2 regions of the Paenibacillus sp. DCT19 genome follow, and region 2 is predicted to be linked to the other one. Evidence: riboswitches for the same ligand, from Rfam matches in the RefSeq annotation. Region 2 holds a riboswitch; the other holds the start of a gene.
What was found. A riboswitch is a leader RNA that binds a small molecule or an ion and turns the genes downstream of it on or off. The one in region 2 is predicted to bind ZMP and ZTP.
Positions count from the first base shown of each region.

Region 1: linked by a shared signal. The riboswitch ahead of DMB88_RS27230 (TIGR01440 family protein) and the one ahead of DMB88_RS22860 (DJ-1/PfpI family protein) in region 2 are both predicted to bind ZMP and ZTP.

Region 1 is NZ_CP029639.1:5,981,891-5,985,312, forward strand. Features, by position in the region: gene glyA (serine hydroxymethyltransferase) at 1-1,079, opposite strand, end outside; gene DMB88_RS27230 (TIGR01440 family protein) at 1,296-1,889, opposite strand; ZMP/ZTP riboswitch at 2,029-2,110, opposite strand; gene DMB88_RS27235 (low molecular weight protein arginine phosphatase) at 2,346-2,918, opposite strand; gene DMB88_RS27240 (manganese efflux pump MntP) at 3,300-3,422, opposite strand, start outside.
Region 2 is NZ_CP029639.1:4,991,061-4,994,482, forward strand. Features, by position in the region: gene DMB88_RS22850 (hypothetical protein) at 1-297, opposite strand, end outside; gene DMB88_RS22855 (hypothetical protein) at 399-815, opposite strand; ZMP/ZTP riboswitch at 1,120-1,201, shown strand; gene DMB88_RS22860 (DJ-1/PfpI family protein) at 1,261-1,857, shown strand; gene DMB88_RS22865 (GNAT family N-acetyltransferase) at 1,876-2,349, shown strand; gene DMB88_RS22870 (XRE family transcriptional regulator) at 2,509-3,422, opposite strand, start outside.

The DNA.
Region 1 (3,422 bases), 990 kb from region 2:
GTACCAATACGGATACCGCTAGTGATGAACGGACTTGTTGGGTCAAATGGAATTGCATTTTTGTTAACAGTGATTCCGATGGAATCAAGTACGTGCTCAGCTTCTTTACCTGTGATGTTCACACTGCGTGTATCGATCAGCATCAAGTGGTTATCTGTACCGCCAGATACGATGTTCAAGCCTTCGGAGATCAACGTCTCAGCCAGAACCTGTGCGTTTTTCACTACATTTTGCGCGTACTCTTTAAATGATGGTTGCAATGCTTCACCCAATGCTACCGCTTTGGAAGCAATAACGTGCATCAATGGTCCACCTTGGGAACCAGGGAATACCGCTTTATCAATTGCAGCAGCCCAAGCTTTGGTACAGAGAATCATACCACCGCGTGGTCCACGCAATGTTTTGTGTGTTGTTGTTGTTACGAAATGTGCATGTGGAACCGGGCTTGGATGCAGACCAGCAGCAACCAATCCAGCGATGTGTGCCATGTCTACCATGAACAATGCGCCTACATCATTTGCAATCGCAGCTAGCTTTTCAAAATCAATCGTACGTGGGTATGCACTCGCACCTGCTACGATGAGACGAGGGCGGTGCTTGAACGCTGCTTTGCGAACTTCATCATAATCGATCAAGAATGTATCTTCTTGTACGCCATATGCTACGAAGTTGTAGAGCAAACCAGATGCATTCACTGGGCTACCATGCGTAAGGTGACCACCGTGTGCAAGATTCATACCTAGTACTGTATCACCAGGCTTAAGCGCTGCAAGGTAAACGGCCATGTTCGCTTGTGCACCAGAGTGTGGTTGAACGTTAACATGCTCTGCTCCAAACAATTCTTTAGCGCGATCACGTGCGATATCTTCCACGATATCTACGTGCTCACAACCGCCGTAGTAACGTTTGCCTGGATATCCTTCAGCATATTTGTTCGTCAGAACGGAACCAAGTGCTTCAATAACCGCTTCGCTTACAATGTTCTCAGATGCAATCAACTCAATGTTGTTTTGCTGACGTTTCAACTCCAGATTCATCGCTTCCAATACTGCCGGGTCATTCTTACGCAATTGTTCCATGATTAAATTCCTCCTAATATAAGTGAAGTTATAAAGTGAAACATAAGATTACACTCCAGACTTCGATTGCATCACCATCTTTCGATCGCTGTTATCCCCAGATTTCTTTGAATCCCTTTTACAAAGGGGAAATCCGGTGATAAACGCGAACGCTCTGCTTCTCCAGATTGGCGTTGCACTCTCCGTTTACGTGTAAACATAATTTCACTTTATACGTTAGTCACAAAATGTCGAATCAGGCTGTTCTTCCATACGATACACTGCACGTTCCCCACCAATCAACTTCGGACGCGTTAACGCTGTCGTCACGCGGGCATCTCCGATGTACCGAAGCGATGTACGGAAAGGAACTGCTACATGCCGCAAATGCATGCCAATCATCGTCTCTCCGATATCCAATCCTGCGTGTGCCTGCACATGTTCCGCCAGACATGCATCGGTAAGTGATCGATAAGCTGCAGATGCCATTGAACCACCCGCTGTAGGCACAGGTACTGCACCCACCTCGGTCAATCCCAGACGTAATAACACAGAACGTTCCATCACCAGCGCACGATTCAAATGCTCACAGCATTGAAAGACGGGTTCAAAACCGAATTCCTGCTGCACCTCACGAATACCCGCAAGAAGCTGCTGTGCCACTTCAATCGCACCACTCGTACCAATGCGTTTACCTGCCACCTCACTCGTGCTCGTACCAATGACAACGATCTGTCCTGGACCTAGCTTCCCTGCAATGGCCAGTTCACGCAAAATGGATGCGGTCTGTTCCTGCAATCCGGGTTGTTCCGAATCTAACTCAATAGTCATCCTATCGCCTCCCGATATCATCATGCCCAGCTTCCGATTGGTAGCCTTTCGTATTCCAACATGGCATTTCAGGTACTATTATAGCGAATAAACAGATGAAAGACGAAAAAAAGAGCAGTCTGCGGGTATCGCAGAATTGCTCTTTTGCCCAGGCGACCGGCCGTTTGTTCCGGTGCTCCATTGTGGTTGTGCCCACTTCGTCGCCAGTTACACCGGATCCCTGTTTTCCCCTTCATCATAAAACAACCTGCGCTTAAAATCAACGGGTAATTTACATCCCATGTTCTGTTTCTATATGGCATTTCAAGTACGTGAGGCATGTCTATCAATAATATTAAGGTTCAACCTTGGATGGCTAAGCTGCGCTATGATCGTATGATCAAGCTGATCACCGATCTCAGCTTCCCAGGTTTACATTATTGATACGTTGTTTACATTACCCCTGTGCACTCTGCTTTATTCCAATTTATCCAGAAGTCGATCAAGCGCGGTTCGAATCTCGGCAGCCGTTACGTTGTAATCATCTCGATTGCCGCCAAACGGATCGGAGATGTCGAAGCTTGGAATTCGTTGTCGAATCTCAATGACACGTTCCCGCTCGGATGCTAATATCTCTTGACCAAGTGCACGCTTCATCTCCAGTGTCGCGAATAGGCTGTCCAGTTCCTGCAGATCATTCATCACTTGCTCGTCATCTTCCACGTATTCTTTGAGTGTATAGGTTTTGTGGACGGAGTCTGGGAAAACTTGCAGCACATGCTGCTTATGACTGCGAGTAAGTGTTAGGATCAGATCAGCCCAACCAACAAGCCCTGCACTCAGCTGTGTGGAGTGTGGCGGCCCCTCTACACGATGATCTCTCAGTACCGCCTCGGCGTGACGTGAAATCGGCATTCCCTGTGTCGCAGCAACACCTGCTGAACGCACCTCTACTTGAATGCCACGCTCCGAAGCAAGCTTACGCAAAAGCCCCTCTGCCATGGGGCTGCGGCACGTATTACCTGTACATACAAACAAAATATGTTTCATTGTGGTAGCCTCCCCATTTTATATATGTTAATAAATGTATACATTATAGCTTAAGAAATCCAACCAGGATTACACAACGATTACACAACATTAGTTGCATGAAGTCCATGTTCAGAAAAAAGGGATAAAGCTAGAAATGGATGAACAGGGCGTAGGCTAAACTACGTGGACAACTATATTTTCCCCCGGAGGAAACCAGCTTCGTATGCTTCTATTTATTTCGGCTGAGAAGTTACTTAAGGCATCCACCGTAAACAAAGCGTACTGTCTGCACAATCTCTTTCATTCGATTATACTCGCACCAGAATGATATACAACCGTCCGGCTCTGAACCAGCCAAAAGTGGAGTCCAATGCGGTCATTGAAAACATCGATTACAGCTCAAAAGATAAACAACAACCCAAAGGCGAGCAGGATTGCTCCACCTACAGCTTCACCATAATCCCCAAGGTTATGACTCACTCGTCGTCCAAGCAACAGCCCCATCATGGACATCAAGCCGCC
Region 2 (3,422 bases):
ACGGGAGACGGTCACACTGATACGTACTTCAGGTTGCTCGTTAATATATGTACCCGTCTGTTGTACACTTGTAATGACTCCAAGGGCAGGTATGCCTGTCTTCACACGGCTTCTGCCGAACATAGCGCTTAGAATTGCAGGGACAAAAATCAACGCAAATCCCGTATAAATCGCAGGTCTATACCACCAAGCCTGCATCGTAATAAACGGATCATTCCACAACTTTTCCGCCAAGAATGGCGAGAATCCAACACCAAATACAAGTAATAACCCAATAAGTCTCAAAAATCCTACCATCAGAAACACCCTTCCCATATCTAAATCTAGTTGTTAAACGTACTTTTGATCTTTGTTTATACTTCAATAAAATCTACTTACTCCTTAATGACTTCCATACATTAGACCGATGTTAATCCCATATAGATCAATTCTGTCGGGTTTGCCGGGTTCTGTCCCAGCCCCACTTGATCACCTACACGAGGAATCTGCATTTTGGATACCAGTGTTTCCAGTGTTCGCTGATATTGCTTCCCATTTGTCTCCGTCACATCAAGCACAAGTATAACGATGGGGTCAAAATTAATTAGTTTACCGGTATCCGTAATCTTCAACACTGTAGCCGTGGCAGTCAGAGGTAGTGAACCCGTTGCCGCCCATTGTGCTTGCTTCGCCGTATCTAAACTCTGATTAATCGCCTCTCGATGTGCCTTTGGAACCAAACCCTTCATCATCATACCTGTAAGTCCTTTATTCATCATGTTGTCCGCTTTAGCAATGGCATCTTCCTGCTTGTTCTTTTTACTGAACCATCCCATAATAAGCACCTCTTTTGTTTGTGTTATTTGTTATATATTAAGTATAAACATAACACCCCGTGCTTGAATACACTTCTAGGCACATGCAAAAGAAACGACGAATGTGGAGATTCTATCCTTTAACTCATCGCTTATATGGTGAACATATTGAAGATTTCCACAATAAAATGAGTGCTATACTCAACTTCATTTCATGTTTTAGAGTAATTTTTTGTGCTCATACTCTAAACGAGAGGGAATTTATATATTATTTTTATATATATTTACAAACAAAATGGACGTCATGTATACTTAGCAGCAAATACCATGTATGTGTGACTGGCGTAGACGTGGAGCAAACCACGAGGGAGCACATATTTCATATGCCGTACGCCTGGGCTAAGTGTTTGATCTAATGATCAAACACTTTTATTCATTTTTATGAGATGAAAGGACGGGATCAGCAATGAAAATGGCATTTGTGATATTTGATGGAATGACAAGTATGGATTTCGTTGGATTTTATGAAGCTGTGACCTGGCTATCCATACTAAAAGCAAAGGAAAACGTATCATGGACATTTTGCTCGGACAAGGAAGAGATTAGGGATGATCGTGGACTGAAAATGAAATCCGATGCAGTACAGCCTAATCTGGGGGATTATGATCTCGTATTTTTCCCTGGCGGCTTATCCACCAGAACGCTTCGATTCGACGAGAATTTTATGGATTGGGTTCGAACGGCGGAGCCTGTATCGTATAAAATTTCTGTATGCACCGGGGCTTTAGTATTGGGTGCGGCTGGTTTTTTGAATGGAAAAAGGGCTACTACCAACTCATCCGCATATGAGCTACTAGCTCCCTACTGTGCGGAAGTCATATCTGCGCGCGTCGTACGTGATGGTCATACGATCACAGGCGCCGGCGTTACAGCCTCCATTGACCTGGGATTATACTTGGTTGAAATGCTGACAAATACAGAGACTGTACTTCAAGTTCAGCAGAAGCTAGAGTATCCATACTACCAAGCAGGTAAACTTCAAGATGTATACATGCCCACTTGACCCTAGGAGGACAAGATTATGAATATTCGCCTTTTGCAAATGCATGACCAACCAGCAGTACTAGCAATGATGAAGGATCATGACTTTCAATTCCCATTGTTCATACGTGAGCAATATCCTGAACGCTGGGAGACATATGTAAATATGATGGATGAGTATTTCAGCGCTTATTATGTCATGACTGACGAATCCGATGTTGCTATAGGTCATGCTGGCTATATATTTCAACCTAATATAAATAGCTATGAAATTGTTGGCGTGGTTACCAGTAAAGCACATCTTCGACAAGGTGTTGCGTGTGCTCTGATCTCCAAAATTTGTACAAAAATAAACGAATTCGGCTGTAGCGAGGTCGTACTTTATACACTTGATCATGAAAAAAATCAAGCAGCGCTCTTATTCTACGAACGACTGAACTTTCAAAGGGAACTTCTTGATATGAACTATTATGCCTCCGGGTTTCATCGACTCGCACTTGTTAGAACGCTTTAGGATTTAATTACACAAACAAGGATGGATAAAATGGATAAAAAACCAATGCTCAGGCGGTATTCACTGTGCTAACGGAAAGCATTGGTTACACAATAAGAGCAGGCTGTCGTAAGCAGACTGCTCCTTTTTTCGTTGTGCTATCCCATTCGAAGAGAAACCCTATTTATTACGCAACAGATAAACCAGCTTCTTATAATATATCGCCGCTTCTTTGTACTTTCGCTGATCCTCTGACACAACAGCTAGCCCTTCATATAAATGCTCCAGCCTTAGGAAATGCTGTGCGGATTCAAAATAAGGTAGACATGCCGAAGCTCGTTCCATAAATACACTTTGATCCCCATGGGATAGCGCAAGCTGGCTTTGATAAAAGATTCCACTCATCTGCTGATCCTGCGTCGTCGCACAGTGCAGCAGTTGATCCACACTTAGCGCAAGCATGCCCCAATCTTTGCGTGCCAAGGCGATTTCACAGCGATAAATGAGAATGAGCGGCTTCATACCGTGCTGCGTTTCTTCTGATTCCTGTTGCAACAGCGACTCGAATCTTTCAATTTCAGTCATGGCCTGATCCAGCTCACCTGATATCGTCAGCATGACGATCCGATTGTTCGCAATAGCGGTCATCAGCTCCCCCTGATTGCTGGTGTACACCAAGTTTGCCTCCGCCATCGTCAGCGCTGAGAGTGCCTCTTGCACAAGCCCCATGGTGAAGCAATATCCACTATAAGCCACATATAGTCCAGATAAACGATGAAATAATCGCTGATCTACGACATGACGCATCGTCTGCTCAAACACCTGCTTGGCCTCTTCATACTGTCTGACCTGAATGTACGCTTCCATCTTGATGTTCTGCATTGACAACCAAAACTCGCTTCCTTGAAGAAGCAACGAACTAAGGCGAGTCGCGTGTGTAAGAACCTCCACAAAAGCATGTTTAGAACGATAATATTGTATTTTGTAATATAATAATGCCTTGTATAATGGGCGCGGTAGATCCGAATCATCCGGACGACCGTACTTCTCCAGATAGAAGTTCAGATATGAGCTATGTATATATTCATGTGCAG